DNA from 3 places in the Ruoffia sp. FAM 26254 genome. Region 1 is predicted to be linked to each of the others. Evidence: riboswitches for the same ligand, from Rfam matches in the RefSeq annotation. Region 1 holds a riboswitch; each other region holds the start of a gene.
What was found. Region 1 has a riboswitch for thiamine pyrophosphate ahead of ACEN3Z_RS10455 (hypothetical protein). Riboswitches for the same ligand answer to the same signal wherever they lie in the genome.

Region 2: another riboswitch for thiamine pyrophosphate. It lies ahead of ACEN3Z_RS09920 (thiamine-binding protein); the one in region 1 lies ahead of ACEN3Z_RS10455 (hypothetical protein).
Region 3: another riboswitch for thiamine pyrophosphate. It lies ahead of thiW (energy coupling factor transporter S component ThiW); the one in region 1 lies ahead of ACEN3Z_RS10455 (hypothetical protein).

The regions. Positions count from the first base shown of each region.
Region 1 is NZ_JBGQQY010000058.1:6,109-12,145, reverse strand. Features, by position in the region: gene ACEN3Z_RS10470 (MetQ/NlpA family ABC transporter substrate-binding protein) at 1-346, shown strand, start outside; gene ACEN3Z_RS10465 (SAM-dependent chlorinase/fluorinase) at 915-1,178, shown strand; gene ACEN3Z_RS10460 (hypothetical protein) at 1,331-1,489, shown strand; TPP riboswitch at 2,523-2,633, shown strand; gene ACEN3Z_RS10455 (hypothetical protein) at 2,717-3,766, shown strand; gene ACEN3Z_RS10450 (acyl-CoA reductase) at 3,753-5,174, shown strand; gene ACEN3Z_RS10445 (ABC transporter ATP-binding protein) at 5,188-5,931, shown strand; gene ACEN3Z_RS10440 (ABC transporter permease) at 5,924-6,037, shown strand, end outside.
Region 2 is NZ_JBGQQY010000050.1:8,626-14,662, reverse strand. Features, by position in the region: gene ACEN3Z_RS09930 (ABC transporter substrate-binding protein) at 1-512, opposite strand, end outside; gene ACEN3Z_RS09925 (ABC transporter permease) at 514-1,302, opposite strand; gene ACEN3Z_RS09920 (thiamine-binding protein) at 1,271-1,567, opposite strand; TPP riboswitch at 1,676-1,772, opposite strand; gene glnA (type I glutamate--ammonia ligase) at 1,882-3,225, opposite strand; gene ACEN3Z_RS09910 (MerR family transcriptional regulator) at 3,253-3,588, opposite strand; gene ACEN3Z_RS09905 (C39 family peptidase) at 3,855-4,802, shown strand; gene ACEN3Z_RS09900 (adenylosuccinate synthase) at 5,114-6,037, shown strand, end outside.
Region 3 is NZ_JBGQQY010000008.1:27,824-33,860, reverse strand. Features, by position in the region: gene ACEN3Z_RS03505 (hypothetical protein) at 1-340, opposite strand, end outside; gene ACEN3Z_RS03500 (hypothetical protein) at 404-565, opposite strand; gene thiD (bifunctional hydroxymethylpyrimidine kinase/phosphomethylpyrimidine kinase) at 750-1,568, opposite strand; gene thiE (thiamine phosphate synthase) at 1,582-2,217, opposite strand; gene thiM (hydroxyethylthiazole kinase) at 2,207-3,028, opposite strand; gene thiW (energy coupling factor transporter S component ThiW) at 3,015-3,545, opposite strand; TPP riboswitch at 3,622-3,724, opposite strand; gene ACEN3Z_RS03475 (LysM peptidoglycan-binding domain-containing protein) at 3,953-5,305, shown strand; gene ACEN3Z_RS03470 (chromate transporter) at 5,428-6,015, shown strand; gene ACEN3Z_RS03465 (chromate transporter) at 6,012-6,037, shown strand, end outside.

The sequences.
Region 1 (6,037 bases):
TAATCCTAAAAACTTAGAATTGATTGAATTAGATGGCGCTCAAATTCCAGCTGCTGTATTAGATGTAGATGCAGCTTTTATTGACAATTCTTTCTTAGGTGGTACTAATTTTGTACCATCAGATGCTATCTATGTATTTGGCGATACGCCAGAGACCATCAATATTGACCGCGTTAATAATATCGCAGCACGTTCCGAAGATTCGGACAACCCACTTTATTTAAAAGTTGTGGAGCTATTTCAACAAGATGATGTTGCAGCAAAGATTGAAGAAATTACACAAGGCGGAAGCATACCAGCTTGGGATATCGTAAAAGAGGCTCAAAAAATTCAAACTCAAGATTAAGAGTAATTACTTGAACATTAATATAACAAAAAATACTAGTGTCCGTTGATACTAGTATTTTTTGTTATATGATAAATTCTATTATAATAAGGTTATAATACATAATATAATTATGTAGTGTTTAAATATATGAGAGAAATTAAAAATACTGGACGCCAAAAATTTATTTGATTTGTCTAAACTTTCGATGGACCGCGTTGGGTTAATCATTCTTTTAGCCTTTTTACTCGTTAATGTCCTTTATTTTAAATACATTCGCATATTCGTGGAAAATTAACATCAGTCTTCCACTTATTTTATTTTTGATTTTTTCATACTTTATACGTATTGAAATTTTAAACAATCAAATCATTCAAAGTAATGTGTTAGCCTTCGTGTCACAAGATGCTTCGATAGTGAATACGCGAATGTTAGCAATTAACGTAGATGGCCTTTGAATGGATGCGTTGAGTAAAATGGGTAGATACATTCGGTAATACCCTTTATAGTGAATCAATTTACTATGTTGATTAAAAAAACTGAGTGTATTGAATGAGTTAAGAATCCATATAATCTTATAAATTTATGTATGCAAAGTGTAACCTATATTGTTGCACCCGTAGTTACAATTAGTCATCTTACGCTTGGGAACGAACTGTATCATATTAATAATGCGTCATATTGTCTATTACAAAGAGCTACTTATTGGCCAGCTAAGACAGTATTTGTCTCTGTAGTAGATCCTGCAGCAGTGGTGAAGACAATAAAACTTATCAATTGTGTGGGTCAAGAACATCACTATATAACGATTATTGTTGAATACCGCTGCTTACAGATGTTCATCACATTTTAGTTATAGCTGAAGGAAGACTTACCTCTGATCCGCCCTCACAGAGTTAGTAAATAAGTAACTTATTTACTGAGATTGGTATTTGAGAACCTTTATATCTAACTGTTAAGAAGTATGCTGGCCTGTATATGTAATCCTATGCTACACTCAGAACGTTGAAGCAAGTTGATATATCCGAATTAGACATTCAACAGATGGACCGGTGGGCAAGTACCTTTATAGAATTTGTAAAAAAGCCACATGACAACAATATACTACAAGTGGAACAAGTAGACTTTAACTCTGACAAAGAAAATGATAGACCAATTTTATGAATATTTTAAGATCTAATGGGGTTGCTAAGGCAACTTTAGCAAGATGATTGGTTTTATTATACCTGATGCTGACCGAATTATTGCGGATAACTATGCACTATAATTGTAAAACATTAGTTGGGTTAGCCCCGTTTTTGACCAATAAAGGATAGTTTTTAATTCATTTAATTTAGCAGCGGATGGTTACTATTTGTGACCGTCCTTTTTTACAGCTGTAAAGTTAGGAACGCACATAATCCCATTTATGATATCAAATTAAAGCAATAAGATTGGATGCGCTTATGATTCTATAAGGAGTGAAACTTATGATAATTGAGTACCATTACATTTTACTTCCAGTTGAAGGATCACAACAATCAATTGATTCATTTAAACGGAGGATATCAGAAGGGTAAACAAATAGTAAGCTATACTTTGTTCATGTACTAAAGGAAGATAGTGATGATATTCTTGTTTTACAAAGAGAGTCGTTGTTAAACTCACTAGAAGATTATGTAAATAATGAGGGCGTTAGTCTGCATAAAGAGATACTCTATGGAGATCTAAGAACACAAATTGCTGTTGTTTCAGTTGATCGATGGTCCATTGATTTGGTTGTTATGAGGCAATATATCATTGAACAGATGCAAAACCGCATGATAAAGGGTCAGCAATTAAAAGTGAGAAAAGCTAGAAAATAAAACATCATTTTATTTTTCATATCCCGTTTAGAAAGCATGAGTTAGCGACCATAAACGTTGGCTTTAATAATTTAGTATTTATTATAGTTTTTCAATTCTCATTGGCACTTCATCTAAGTAACGAAATGATTTTTACATTTCATACAATCCTTTAATGAAATGCCCGTTGTTATTTTTTTACTTTTAAAGGTACGTACATTCAGGTTTTGTAAAGGACGTGTTATTTGTTATCAACCAATAGACGATTACAAGTAGAAGTAAGTTTACATATCAAGGTACTCAATATTTATTGACAAGCAGAAAACTTTGGCTTATTCTTAAGCGAGAACAAATGATTAATACAATTAAATAGCGATTCCATGTAGGGGGACCAGTATTGCTGGTTGAGATATTATCCGTGAAGATAATGACCCTTAGAACCTGATCTAGTTGACACTAGCGTAGGGAACATATAACGATTATGAAGAACAGTAAATAATACGTATGTGCACCCTAGAATCAGTCTAGGGTGCTTTTTTTGTGTCAATATTAAGGAGAAAGAGAAAATATGAAAACAATAATCCAAGAATTTATTTGTAATCCAGAAGAGTATAAAAGTTTCGATGAAGTAGCCATACAATTGTTCAGGTATCTTTACCAAAATAATCTGGCATATCAACAATATTGTCGAAAAAAAGGGATCGGTCTTAAGCAAGTTAGACATTGGAAGGACATTCCAAGTGTATCGACAGAGGCATTTAAGTCCAGCTTTTTAAGTGTAACTCCTGAAGAGGAATGCTCATATGTTTTTATGACGAGTGGAACTACGAATGGCAATAAAGGAAAGCATTATCACCGTGATCTAGACGTCTATGATCTATCAGCGAAAGAAAGTTTTAAAAATTTTGTAAGTGCAAAGAAATATCCCATGGCAATTTTATTTCCAGATGAAAAAAATATGCCTCATTCTTCTTTAAGCCATTATTTATCGCTATTAAAAGCTGATGGAACGAAAGATTCCGCACATTTTGTGTCAAAAGATGGGTTAGAGTTAGAAAAATTGATTGAATGGACTCAAAAACATGAGCATACGCCCGTAATGATTTTGGGTGCGAGTTACAATTATGTTCATTTACTTGATAGTTTAGAAGACAAAAATAAATCGATTCATTTGCATGAGGATAGCTTAATTTTTGATACAGGTGGATTTAAGAATTTCTCAAGGTCTTATTCAGAAAATGATTTCTATAAATTATTAAAAGATAGGTTTAAAGTCAAGACAAAAATAGTAAATATGTATGGGATGACAGAATTATCTTCGCAATACTATTCGAAGATTGAATTGGGTGGAAAGAATATAAAGCGAGGACCACATTGGATTCGTTTTAAAATTATTGATCCAATCACTGAGCAAGAAGTTCCTAAAGGAGAAATTGGCTTATTAGTACATGTTGATTTAGCCAATATCAACTCTGTACCAGCTATTCAAACAGGGGACTTAGCTATTGAAAGAGAGGGTGGCTTTGAATTAGTAGGAAGGCAACCATTGATTGAATCACGAGGTTGTTCATTATCTGCGCAACAATGGATAGAGGAGTATCAAAATGGTTCAAATTGAAAAAAGTGGTTATTTACCACCGATGGCAAAAGATTTAAAGATTAAGAATCGACAGATTGATTTTCAGGATGTATCAATTTCAGTGCCACATCCTGATGAAGATCAATTGAAAATTTTATCACAGCGAATGAAATCGGTAGGAAATCACTTGACTACAAATGAAATTATCACAGCAATTACTAAGGCGGTCGCAGTGTTATTAGATCGAAAACATCCTTTACGTCGTAAACTAGAAAAACTTCTGCCACTAATTACTGGCTTTAATCACGAAACGATTCGATTAAGTCTGACTCATTCACTGAAGACTTTTAGAGAACATGAATTGATGCGTTGGTTATCTGTGAATTTTGAAAATCCTCTAATCCTTGATCAATTTATAGCAAGTTCTCATGGGGGATTTACCAAGGCTGTTGGACCAAAATTAACGGTACATATTTGGGCAGGGAATGTACCAGTTCTACCTCTTTGGAGTTTAGTAGGAAGTCTATTAGTTAAAGGAAAAGTGATTGGAAAAGTTTCTAGTAGCGAACCTTTATTTATTGGTGTTTTCTGTCAATTATTGGTTGAAATTGAGCCTCGATTAGCAGATAGTCTTGCGATTGTTTCTTGGAAGGGGGGAGATACCGGTCGTGAAAAGATGTTATTGAATGAAGCTGAAGTAGTAGTTGGATATGGTAGTAATCGGACTATATCCAAACTGCAGCAACAAATAGGTCACAATACACATTTCATTGGTTTTGGTAATAAATTAAGTTTTGGTTTTCTACACAAGCTAGTTTTAGATAAGCAAAAAGCAGAAAACTTGGCTAAACAAGCTGCAAAGTCAGTGATTTACTACGATCAGCAAGGGTGTTATTCTCCCCAACTCTTTTTCGTAGAAAAGAATGGACAAACAAGTCCGCATGAATGGGCATTACTATTAGCAGGCAAACTTCAATCTTATCAGAATCGTTATCCTTTAAGAAATTTATCAATTGAAGAAGCATATGATCGCTCAAAATTTTATGAATCAAAAATGTGGGACGATCATTGTAAAGTAATTGTCCCTGAGGATCGCTCCTGGATAGTAAGCTACAGTGAGAAGCCTTTTCTTGAACCAACTCCCTTATCACGGGTGGTACAAGTTATTGCTATTGATCATTGGAAAAGTTTAGCAGAAATCATTCGTGACAAGTCGCAAGTCCTTCAAACAGTAGGAATCGCTGCGCCGACGGATGAATTATTTGACATTGCTTCCGATTGGGGAGCTTTAGGCATTACGCGCGTAACTAGCTTGGATAAAATGGTACAGTTACATGCCGGTTGGCATCAGGATGGTTATTCATTTCTGAAAGAACAGGTTCGGATGGTCGATATCGACCCTTCGGTTGTTTGTTCTTCAGAATTATTCAATTACTACATGGATTAGAGGGGGACATATCATGGAATTAGAGCTACAAAAAGTCTCTTATCAGTATAAAAACCAAAATTTTACATTGAAAGGAATTGATTGGCAGCTACCAACGGGTGAGATTCATTGCTGGTTGGGTCGTAGTGGGAGTGGTAAGTCAACCTTACTAGAGTTAGCAGCAGGGCTAAAAAATCCAACGAAAGGAAAAGTTTACCATCAAGGACACATAGTTACAAAGCCATCGAATAAGATTGGCTTTGTATTTCAAGAGGCTACTTTACTCAATTGGAAGACAGTTTTAGAAAATGTATTGTTGCCGATTCAATTACAACGCGAAATTACGGCAGAAGATATTAATTATGCAGAAGTATTATTAGAGATTCTTCAAATATCAGAATTTGCGGAGCGAATACCATCTACTTTATCTGGCGGACAAAAAAGTCGAGTAGCGATAGCAAGAGCATTAATTAAGAAACCCACACTTCTTTTTCTAGACGAACCATTCGCTGCTTTGGATATCATAACAAGAGAGGAGTTACAAAATGAATTATTGAGATTAAATAAAAGAGAAAAGATCGCGATGCTTTTTGTTACCCATGATGTAACTGAAGCTGCTTTTTTGGCAGATCAAATTGGGGTGATTAGTCAGGGTGAAATGAGTTCTCAAAAAAAATCTCCATCTTGGGAAGAGACAGAGATCAATCGGCGAGATTCTCAAACATTTAGAGAATATTGTAGAACTATTCGTCAATTGTTAGGGGTGGAACATGAATAAGAGAGCTTCGCTACTATCACTGTTAATGGGTGTGTTGTTATTATTCATCTGGGAATTGAGTGCTCAACAGGTATCTGAGCTGATTTTACCACGCCCACTTGCTGTT
Region 2 (6,037 bases), on a different contig from region 1:
ATGGAATTATCTGCTTGATTAGGGACTAATTCGATTTGTGAATAATCGCCGCCTTCGTTATTAATAATATGCTCTAACATTCCCAGTTCAATGGGATCATTCCATGTTCCGTAAGTATGACCTTCCATCTCCACCGGTTTTGTAATTTGGCTGTCTTCTCTAGCAATAATACCACTTGTATTATGTTCGATAATTGTTGCGACAGCTGTTACAGGTAAACCTCCTGCTAGACGTGTAGCTAAAGAATCTTGGAAACTAATGCCAAATTGAGCTTGACCCAAACCTACTAATTCAGTCGTACTGCCTTCTGGTGGACGGCGAATCGTTACTTCCACGCCCGCTTCTTCAAAATACCCTTTTTCTAAAGCAACATATAATCCAGTATGATTTGTATTCGGTACCCAATCTAAAATAAACTCTATCTGACTGGCTTGAGCCGATGCACTCATAGGAATTAATACTGACATACTGACGATTAAAGCAACAAGCATTTTCTTGAAATAATTCATCATATTATTCTTCTCCTCTGATTTTCTTTTTTTGATTAAAACGCCAAGGTGTTAAATATTTTTCAATATAAGATACAACACCCATAAAGAACAGACTTAATAACGAAATTAAAACAATGACCGCAAACATCTTGTCATAGCTAAAGGCACGTTTGGTTTGAATCATATAAACCCCTAAACCTTCAAAGCCACCAAGCCACTCAGCGACAACCGAACTCACAAAAGCGTAAGACACACTGACCTTCAAGCCACTTAAGAAAAATGACATACTCAACGGTAACTTCACATGACGTAATATCTGCCAACGATTTGCTCCCATTAATTGGAGTAATTGAATCGCATCCTTATCCGCGTTAGCAAAGCCGTTCAGTATACTAATAATAATGGGAAATAATGTCGTTAAAATGACTAAAACAATCTTTGGTGTCATGTCATAACCTAGCCAAAGCACTAATATCGGTGCAATTGCTACAGTTGGAATGGTTTGTGTAACCACCAACATTGGATATAAGGCTCGGTTCAACCAAGGAATCACATCCATAATAATCGCTAAAAAGAAAGCGAGGAAAATTCCTATAGCGAGACCAATAAACGCTTGAATCAGTGTCACCCGGCTGTTCATCCATAAATTCTCTCGGTCTTGCCACAAAGCGATTAGGACATCACTTGGTGCGGGAATAATAAACTCAGGTAACCAACCAACTCTAGCAGCCACTTCCCAAAGCAGTAATAGCCCCAGACCTAGGATCCATGAAGCATATTTAGTGGCGATGTTTTGTAGTTTTATCTTCAATCGTTAACACTGACCCTTTCGCATCATAACTAATTTTGACGTTAGTAAAAATTTTGTGGTGTGTTTGAGAAGCGATTTCGATCGCCTCTTTTAAGATAGGCATCAAAGTATCATAATCACCTTGAATCGTTGTCTCAAACGCCGCCACTTCATAGTTATCCGTCTTTGATGCTATAAAAGCAATGACAGAATCAACCACTTCAAGTGTCGCTTCTTGTGTTGCACCTAGCGGTAAAATTTGTAAAGCAATACTACAATTAACCAAAAAAAAACCTCCCTCATATTCACAACACAAAGTGTCTGAGTCAAGGTAGGTTGAGTGATATTGATAAAGGTATATTCGTACAAAAAGCATACTGCACCAATATACATAAACTTTACTTATTCACATCCCTACGCGAGTCTTAACTCATTCAGGTTCATAGAGTTCAGGTAATCCCATCTCAGCCGAAGCACCCCTTGTGTTATAGTAGAAAGCTTAGCATATTCATAAGCAATGTGCAACAGGATTCAAATTTTTGTATCAAAAAAGCTCGAAGAACCCAATAAAATGGCAATCTTCGAGCTGGTTGTAACAGCTTAATACATCATTAAATATTTATCTAATTCCCATTGTGTCACTTGTTTTTTATATGACTCAAATTCCATTGTTTTCTCAACAATAAAGTTACCTGAAATATGTGGACCTAGAGCATCTCTCATGATTGGGCTGGCTTCAAATTCAGCAATGGCTTCGCTAAGTGATGATGGCAGGTCAATGACACCTTCAGCCATACGCTCTTCTGGAGTCATCGTATAAATATTACGGTCAATTGGCATAGGTGGTTCAATCTTGTTCTCAATTCCATCTAAACCAGCTTGCAAGATAACTGCTAAGGCTAAGTATGGGTTGGCAGAAGGATCCACACTTCTTAACTCAACACGAGTTGAATTACCACGAGATGATGGAATACGAATAAGCGGAGAACGATTTCTCTCACTCCAAGCAATATATACTGGTGCTTCGTATCCTTCAACTAATCGTTTGTAAGAATTTACTAATGGATTACAAATAGCTGTATAAGCACTCGCATGCTTAATTAAACCACCGATAAAGTAATGAGCATTCTTAGATAATTGATCTGGAGTTGATTCATCATAGAAAGCATTCTTCCCATCTTTATCGAATAAAGATACATTAAAGTGCATTCCAGAACCACTCTCACCATAAATAGGCTTAGGCATGAACGTCGCATATAAATTATGACGACGAGCCACTGTTTTAACAATCAATTTAAACAATTGAATTTTATCACATGCGCGAATCGCATCATTATATTTCCAATCAATCTCATGTTGCCCTGGTGCAACTTCGTGATGACTCGCTTCGATTTCAAAATCTAAACGCTCTAATTCAAGCACAATATCACGTCGACAGTTTTCTCCTAAATCCGTTGGCGCAAAGTCAAAGTAGCCACCATCATCATTTAAGTCCATCGTTGGTCGACCATCTTCATCCAGTTTTAATAAGAAAAATTCAGGTTCTGGGCCTAAGTTGAACGAAGAAAAACCTAAATCTTCCATCTTATCTAACACTCGTCTTAAATTCCCACGAGGGTCACCTAAGAAAGACTCTCGTTTTGTTGTATCTACATCACAGATTAAACAAGCAATGCGTCCACCATCTGAGGGAACATCCCAGTTAAAAATCATCCAAGAGTCGTAATCAGGAATTAAATACATATCACTTTCTTCAATACGTACAAATCCTTCAATTGATGAACCATCAAATGTCATATTATTTTCTAATGCCTTTTCTAACTGTGTTAAAGGAATTTCAACATTCTTAATTGTTCCTCTAATATCCGTAAACATTAATCGTATAAAGTGTACGTTATTCTCATGCGCATCAGCAATAATACGATCTTTCGTCCATTTTGTCATTGCTTCAAAATCCTCTCTTTTAATAGGTTATTCGAATCTAGATTGAAAATCTAGTTCATCCCTTAAGATACGTCGCACATCTTGGTCAGTTAGAGGTACTGAGTTTTTAGATACTCTGTCACTAAAGCGATATCTATTTTTAATACCTTTAATTGTCATGCCTTCATCCATTAGGTCAATGATGTCCAGTAATCGATCGACATCATTTAAAGAGTATAGCCTACGGTTGGTTTCGCTACGTTGAGGCTCGATTAATCCCTGTTCTTCGTAATAACGAATTTGACGAGCGGTTAACTCCGTCAACTCCATAACCGTACCTATTGGAAAAACTGCTAGTGACTTACGAAATTCCTTTCTTGCCATCACCATTCTCCTCTCTTAGAAAATTATTATACAACGATTAAAAAGCTCTCGCAAACATATTATAACACCATTTGTAAAGAAATATCACATGAATGAATCCCAAACTAATAATTATTATTATTATACAGTCATCTAGCTTTTGAAATTATGAACAGAATATTAAACTTTCATTACTTTATTCAAATATTCAACATTTCTTATGGTATTCTCGAGTCAGTTAGCGTATTCTTTTATTTAGAAATGTTTTTTTTAAAGGAGTTTTTGAAATGCCAAAAACGCGTAACTATACGCCAATAGCAACAATTGGCTCTCTTATATTCATTGCCATTTGTTTAAGTTTAATTATACTTTTAAATAAATTAACTGCGAACAATAATTTAATTATTGCAGAGCACCAACAACAATCTACTCAAGAAGAGTTAATTTCTTTACAAACTGAGCCCGTTGTTTCTCAACAGACTGAAAGTGTAACCGATGAAAGCATCGAAACACCAGCTACTTTGGCAGAAACACTGAGTACCTACTCACCAAAAGATAAAGCAATGGAAGAAACGATTGCTGAATTAACCCAAACGGAGTTTGATGGAAACTTAATTCAAGCCCAAGATGAAATTCTTGCAGCTATCCATGCAAATGATCTTGATGTGGAAGAACTTGGTTATCTTTTCTTACCAGATTATCCGGCAGAAAAAACTGCGGCTGCAACTGGAACCCAAATTGACGTTCCATTGTATCTGCAAAAAGATGCGAACTGGCGAACTGAGAAATACGGAAGTAATACAACCCAACAACTGGGTGAAAACGGCTGTGCAATCCTTTCTCTAGCCATGGTTCATGCTGCTTTTGAGAATCGAGAAGTGAATCCAATGGAAATCCTTGAATGGAGCGAGGAAAAGTATTGGGTAGATAATGCCGGGACATCTTGGCAAATCTTCCATGACTTTGCGGTTGAATATGATTACAATTTTTATAACTATGGAAATGATTTCTATAGCGCAATGGAAGCTGTAAATAACGGTGAATTAATCGTTGCGTCTGTCTTACCAGGTTTCTTTACAGAGGTTGGCCACATTATCGTCATTCGTGGCTATGAAAATGGTCAAGTCTACGTTAATGATCCAAACGATGACGCTCAAAAAATGTATAGTATTCAAGGTATTGACGAAGAAGTATTACTCGCAGAGGGTATCAATTACTGGTCTCTCTCAAAATAATTTAAGCAATCTAACATCCATTCCAAAATTTTTGGGGTGGATGTTTTTTTAGTTACAAGTGATTTTATGAGTGACAACATTTGCTTGTTTTATTGTTATAGGCATTATGATATTATTAGACTTTGAGATAAATACGCCATCAATGTCATGATTGAAGGCGAAATATTATTCAATCTCATCTTACCAACTGAATTAACAAAAGACGTTGCAAAGATAATGAGGTATAATATAGAAGTCGGGATGTTATGTATCGCGCGGAGACATATTGTGCTCAAGATTGAAATATTATTATATAAAAAGGAGATCTAACAATGACATCAGTAGTAGTTGTAGGAACACAATGGGGAGACGAAGGTAAAGGTAAAATTACTGACTTTCTAAGTAATAACGCTGAAGTAATTGCACGCTATCAAGGTGGAGACAATGCAGGGCATACGATTCAATTTGATGGTAAAACATTTAAATTACATTTAATCCCTTCAGGTATTTTTGATAATAGTAAAATCAGTGTTATCGGAAACGGTGTTGTCGTGAATCCAAAGTCAATTGTTAAAGAATTGAACTATTTAAAAGCTGAAGGTGTTGATACTAGTAATTTACGTATTTCTTCGCGAGCTCATGTTATCTTACCTTACCATATCTTAATGGATCAACTTCAAGAAGATTCAAAAGGGGATAACAAAATTGGAACAACCATTAAAGGAATTGGTCCAGCTTACATGGATAAAGCTGCCCGTGTTGGAATCCGCGTTGCTGATTTATTAGATAAAGAAATTTTTAAAGAGCGCTTAGAAGTAAACTTAGCTGAAAAGAATAAATTATTCGAGCGCGTTTATGACAATTCACCTTTATCTTTTGAAGAAATTTTCGAAGAATACTACGCATATGGTCAAGAAATTGCGAAGTATGTTACTGATACATCAGTCATTTTAAACGATGCGATTGATGAAGGTAAACGTGTATTATTCGAAGGTGCTCAAGGTGTCATGTTAGATATCGATCAAGGTACATATCCATTCGTTACTTCTTCAAACCCAGTAGCTGGTGGGGTAACGATTGGTAGTGGAGTAGGACCATCAAAAATTGATACAGTCGTTGGTGTATGTAAAGCTTATACATCACGTGTAGGAGACGGACCATTCCCAACAGAATTGTTTGATGAAGTTGGAGAACAAATTCGTGAAGTAGGTAGAGAATACGGAACAACTACAGGGCGTCCACGTCGTGTAGGTTGG
Region 3 (6,037 bases), on a different contig from region 1:
CAATCTGACTCCCGATAACGTCGGTTAAAGCTTTACTTTTAGGAATCAAACCGGCGATGCCTCTTTTATTAGACTTATAATAGATAAAATCTTTTGAAAGGCCTGACGTAAAAGGAATCGCAACAAAATTAATAGCGATTAAAATAAATAAGCCGTATTGAATAAAAGTCTCACCAAATTCGAATCCAACCTCTAGAAATACAATCGCAATAATCACAGGCGTTGCATAAAATAATCGCTGATGATTCTCGCGAATTTGTATCTGGCGAAAAGCATTGAATTGATGAAAAAGGGTGTAGCCCAAGAGGGCGATTAAAATTAAAATAATGATCGTTAACATGGAAAAGCAAACAACTCCTTTGTTTAGATATTATAACAGAAAATATATAGAAGCTGAGCAAGGTTAAGAAAAATGATCAGGCAAACTAATTTCAATCCCAAGAACACCATAGTGCGCTTGTTGCTCTAATGAATAATGAGCTTCCATATCTTCTGGAGAAGCAGCCTCCACATTATTAGAAGTATAGCCACATTTTAGTAAAGGAAGAGCCTGATATAGTTCCACGAAAGAAGGGAACGGATGTAAAGCAATTACATCCTCCTGAATTGTTTGTGTTAAATCATTTGAGTGCTCAAATACAACTTGAGCACCAACTTGAACTTAGCGACGCTTTTCATCATTTAGACGGAGTTCAATCGTTTTTTGTCCCTGTTTAATCATATCAAAAGGTTCTGAGTTTAATTTCATCTTATATATGGTCATGATTATTCATCTCACTGTATTTAGAATGGATATCAAAGCCGTGGTCTAAAGGCCCAGACCCTTTACCTAAATCAAGTCCTGCTCTTAATGCATCCGTTAAATAGGCTTTTGAGCGTTCAATAGAAGTAATTAAATCAAAATCTTTCGCTAAGTTAGAGGCGATAGCACTTGCTAGAGTACAACCTGTTCCATGGGCATTTGGATTATCCACGCGTTCGCTCTCGAACCAATGAACCTTTCCTTCATGATATAGAACATCATTGGCATCCGTTTGACGGTGTCCACCTTTACAAAGGACAGCACAATGATAAGTATCGCCAATATGTTTTGCAGCTGCGACCATGTCGTCATGGGTTTTAATTTTAAGGCCAGATAATGCTTCAGCTTCCGCGATATTTGGTGTGAGAACAGTCGCGATAGGGAGTAATTCTTGTTTCAACGTCTCGGTAGCGTCGGATTCCATCAAAGTAGAACCACTGGTTGCCACCATGACAGGATCTACTACGACTAAAGGCACGTCGTACTCATTTAATTTATCCGCAATGACTTTAATTAACGGCGCACTTGAGACCATTCCAATTTTAACCGCATCGGGGTAAATATCTGTGAACACAGCATCAAGCTGGGCAGCTAAAAATTCGGGCGTTGATTCTAAGACATCAGTGACACCTAAAGTATTTTGAGCAGTTAAAGCAGTAATCGCACTCATGCCATAAACCCCATGACTAATCATCGTCTTTAAGTCTGCTTGAATGCCAGCGCCTCCACTCGAATCGCTTCCGGCAATGGTTAATACAGTTTTCATACATGTTACCTCCTTAAAGTAAGTTTGAAACTGCTTCTTTTAAATTGTGTGCCGCTTCTTGAATATCATCTTGAGCAAAAATCGCACTGATGGCGACAATACCTGCAATATCAGTATCTTGTAACTGAGAAACATTCGATAATGTAACGCCACCAATAGCAACAACGGGAATGTTTACTGATTGACAAATGGCTTTAAGTGTTTCAATTGAAACGGGCTCAGTATCAGTCTTTGTTTGAGTGGGAAACATAGCTCCAACGCCGATGTAATCAGCACCATGCTCTTGAGCGGCTAAAGCATGTTCAACCGTTCGGCAAGATACACCGAGTAACTTATTTGGGCCTAATTTTTCGCGGACTTGACTGGCTTGCATATCGTTTTGACCTACGTGAACGCCATCAGCATCAGCTTCAAGGGCAATATCCACGCGATCATTGATAATTAATGGGACATTGTAAGACTGACATAAAGGTTTTAATCGTTTAGCTTGTTCAAGAAACTCTGCTTCAGAAAGAGTCTTTTCTCGAAGCTGTAAAATCGTTGCGCCCCCCTCGAGAGCTTCTTTGACATGGTCTTCTAAGGTAGCCCCATTTAACCAAGTGCGGTCTGTAATGGCATATAAGGTGAGTTGTTCAGGTTTAATTGACATGTTTACGGCCTCCTGATTCGTGAATCGTCACGGTATGTTGAATTTTGGTAATTTGTTCAATTTGACTAGCATAATCGAAGAGTTGTCTGTGTGCTTGACCCAAACCTGCGGAACTTTCTTTAACCAGTTTACCTATGACTTTCCAACTATAGGAAGCGCTAAGCGCAGCTGTTAGCGGGTCAGTCACATCGGATAGAGCGCCACATAGGACAGAAAGCATATCACCTGTTCCGGTAACTTTGGTGAGAATTGAGCTACCTCCTTCGATTAAGTAAGAGTGAGTACCGTTGGTAACAAAGTCATCTTTTCCAGTCATCAAGACAACACAATCCAACTGTTGGGCTAAGACGACGGCATCTGATTGTCCATCATCAGAATGGGATTGAGCGAAACTATCAACGCCTCGTGCTTGGCTTTTAGACCCTAACAAACTTTGGACTTCTCCAACATTGGCTCTAATAATGGTTGGTTGAACTTCTTTTAAAAGTTGTGTGACTTTTTCTTTTCGATAAAGGCTCGCCCCAATGCCGACGGGATCGACAATCACAGGATGGGCATATTTATTTGCATATACGCCGGCTTTGGTACAAGTAGCGTATTTTGAATCATTGGGTGTGCCTAAGTTTAAAACTGTTGCTTGACTAATTCGGGTAATATCTTCCATCTCTTGGATGGCGCTCGCCATGATTGGGCTTGCCCCCACAGCAAGGAGTAAGTTAGCACAGTCATTGGCACTAACTAGATTACTAATCGTATGCACAAGTGGATGGGCTTCTCGAACTTTTCCCCATAAATGATTAATCTCTATCATTTGATCGGTCACTTCTTTCTAGCCAGGTGAGGCGATTATTTCGTTTAAGTATGTTAATAATTCCAACGGCAATGATTGTTCCAGTAATCGTGGAAATAAGAAAAGGAATTACGTAAGCGTAAAAGGCTAGCGTTCCAACACTTTCTCCTAAAAATAAAATCGCGAGTGGCCATGCGACAAGCCCACCTAGAATTCCGGTTCCAACTATTTCACCCAGGCTAGTGAGAAAAAGATTCTTTGTTTTGCTAAAGATGATGCCACATAAAAAGGCACCAATCATGCTTCCGGGAAAGGCCATAATCGTACCTAAACCGAATAAATTTCGTAATAGACTAGCAATAAAAGCGACAGCAACGCCATAACTAGGTCCTAAAAGCACTGCGCAAATCATATTAATAATATGTTGAATCGGTGACGCTCGCGAGCCTAGAATTGGGAAAGAAATTAAGCTTCCAATGACGGCTAGTCCAGATAGGATACCAGCTAAGACAAGTTTTTGTGTTTTTAATGTTTTCAAATTCTCACTCCTCTAAATTTATTTAAATAGACAAAAAGGCAGAGATATCCAGTATAGGTCATCTCCGCCAATCGCTTTTAAGGCAAATTATGATCCCTACACTGCAAGCAGCCAGGTTCAGCGGGTCGAATATTACATTCCTCTCAGCTCTACTTTCAAAAGCTCCCCGTATTTTTAATGTTGTAATCTATGGAGTATTGTACAACAGTGTAAGGTTGGTTGCAAACGTATGCAAACAAAAAGCTATTAGAATAGGGTCAATTGTTACAATCAAATGTACACGCAAATGTTATGTTACAGACAAAATACAGTTCATTTAAATGGCTGAAATGTCATTGGCTTCCAGAATTGACTATGCTAAAGTAGTTCATGTCAAAAAAATAAATTAAAAAAAGGTGAACTTATATATGAACTTTAAAAAGAAATTATGGCTTGGATCATCAATCTTAGCATTGATGTCACATGGCCCAATCGCAATGGCGATTGATTCAGATATTACATGGCAAGCTCGCCAGTTAGAAGAAGTGCTTGAAGAAATCGTTGTGACTGAAGAAAATGAATTATCTTATACAGTAAAATACGGAGATACATTGAGTGTCATTTCTGAAGCGATGAATATTGAATCACGTTATTTAGCAGAAATTAATAATATTGAAGATGTTGACTTAATCTTCCCTGAGACAGTTTTAACAGCTCAATATGATGCGAATGACCGCGCAAGCAACTTAACAGTTGATGCACCAAATGGAGATACTTTAGAAGTAAGTATTCCAGTCAACTTATCAGATATTCCAGAAGTAGAAGAAGTTGCTCCAGAAGCAATGCCTGAAGCTGAAACAGAAACAGAAGTTGTTGAAGAAGTTATTGTTCCTGAAGAAACAGTTTCAGAAACAGAAACGGAATCATCAGCAGGTGGTGCTGCACCATCAAATACAATTATTGAAGAAGTTCCAGCATGGGTAGAAGAAGAGCCAGCGGTAGAAGCGCTGGTTGAAGAAGCACCTGTTGAAACAGAAGTTGTTGAAGAAGCTCCAGTTGTCGAAGCGGCCGCTTATACAGAAGCACCAGCGACAGAAGTTCCAGCTGAAACGGCACCTGTTTACGAAGAACCTGTTTACGAAGAACCTGTTTACGGAGAAGTACCAGTAGAAGAAGTACCAGTAGAAGAAGCTCCAATTGAGGAAACGCCTATCGAAGCGGCTCCTGTAGAGGAAGTCCCAGTTGAGGCACCTGTTTATGAAGAGCCAACTTACGAAACTGATTTAACTGTTGACGAAAACAGTCAAGCTTGGGAACCAGTAGAAGAAGAAACACCAGTAGTTGACGAACCAGTATACGAAGAACCTGAAGAACCAGTCTATGAAGAGCCTGTTTACGAGGAGCCTGTTTATGAAGAACCAGCAACAGACCCGGCAGCTAACCCTGAAAACGCTGGCTTACAACCACATGTAGCAACTTATAAAGAAGAAGTTGCAGCAATCTATGGTACTGATTCATTCAGCCTTTACCGTCCAGGTGACGCACAAGATCACGGTGCAGGATTAGCCGTTGACTTTATGGTACCTGTTGGATCTCAAGTGGGAGATGACATTGCTAATTACTCAATCAATAGTATGGCAGAAAATGATATCTCATACGTTATTTGGGAACAACAAATTTATGGAGATTGGAACCAACAATGGACAGCGATGGAAGACCGTGGAAGTATCACTGCCAACCATTATGACCATGTTCACGTTTCATTCAACCCAGCATACTAAGAATAAACTAAAGCTAGAGTGATATATTCACTTTAGCTTTTTGTTGTCTAAAATCATTTAATTCACATTTTATTCTGTTTAAGCTAATATGATAACTACAAAGATGATTGAAGGAGAATTATATGAAGATAAATGAAAATCAACCAAAAGGGCAAATATTAAAGCAATTATTCTTATCAACCTTAATGTTAAGTGGCTTTACCTTTGGGGGTGGCTATGTCATTATCACTCTAATGAAAAAAAGGTTTGTAGATGATTATGGCTGGATCGATGAAGATGAGATGTTAGATTTAGTCGCGATTGCACAATCAGCTCCAGGTGCGATTGCCGTGAATGGAGCCATCGTTGTTGGTTATAAATTAGCTGGGATGCTTGGAGTATTAACCGCTGTAATCGCAACGATCATTCCTCCATTCGCGATTATATCTCTCATTGCATTATTTTATGATGCTTTCCGGGAAAATACTTTCATCGCTTTAATGCTTGAGGGGATGCAAGCGGGTGTTGGTGCCGTAATCACAGCTGTGGTGATTGGAATGGGGCAACAAGTGACCAACGCAAAAAGTCCACTCCTTATTGCAACGATGTTTATCGCCTTTATTGCTAATTATATTTTCAATGTCAATGTGATGTTAATTATTCTAGTGGCAGCTAGTATTGGATTAATTCAATTTTTCTTTAACCGCAATAAAGGAGGTATGACTCAATGATTTATTGGCAATTATTTGTCAG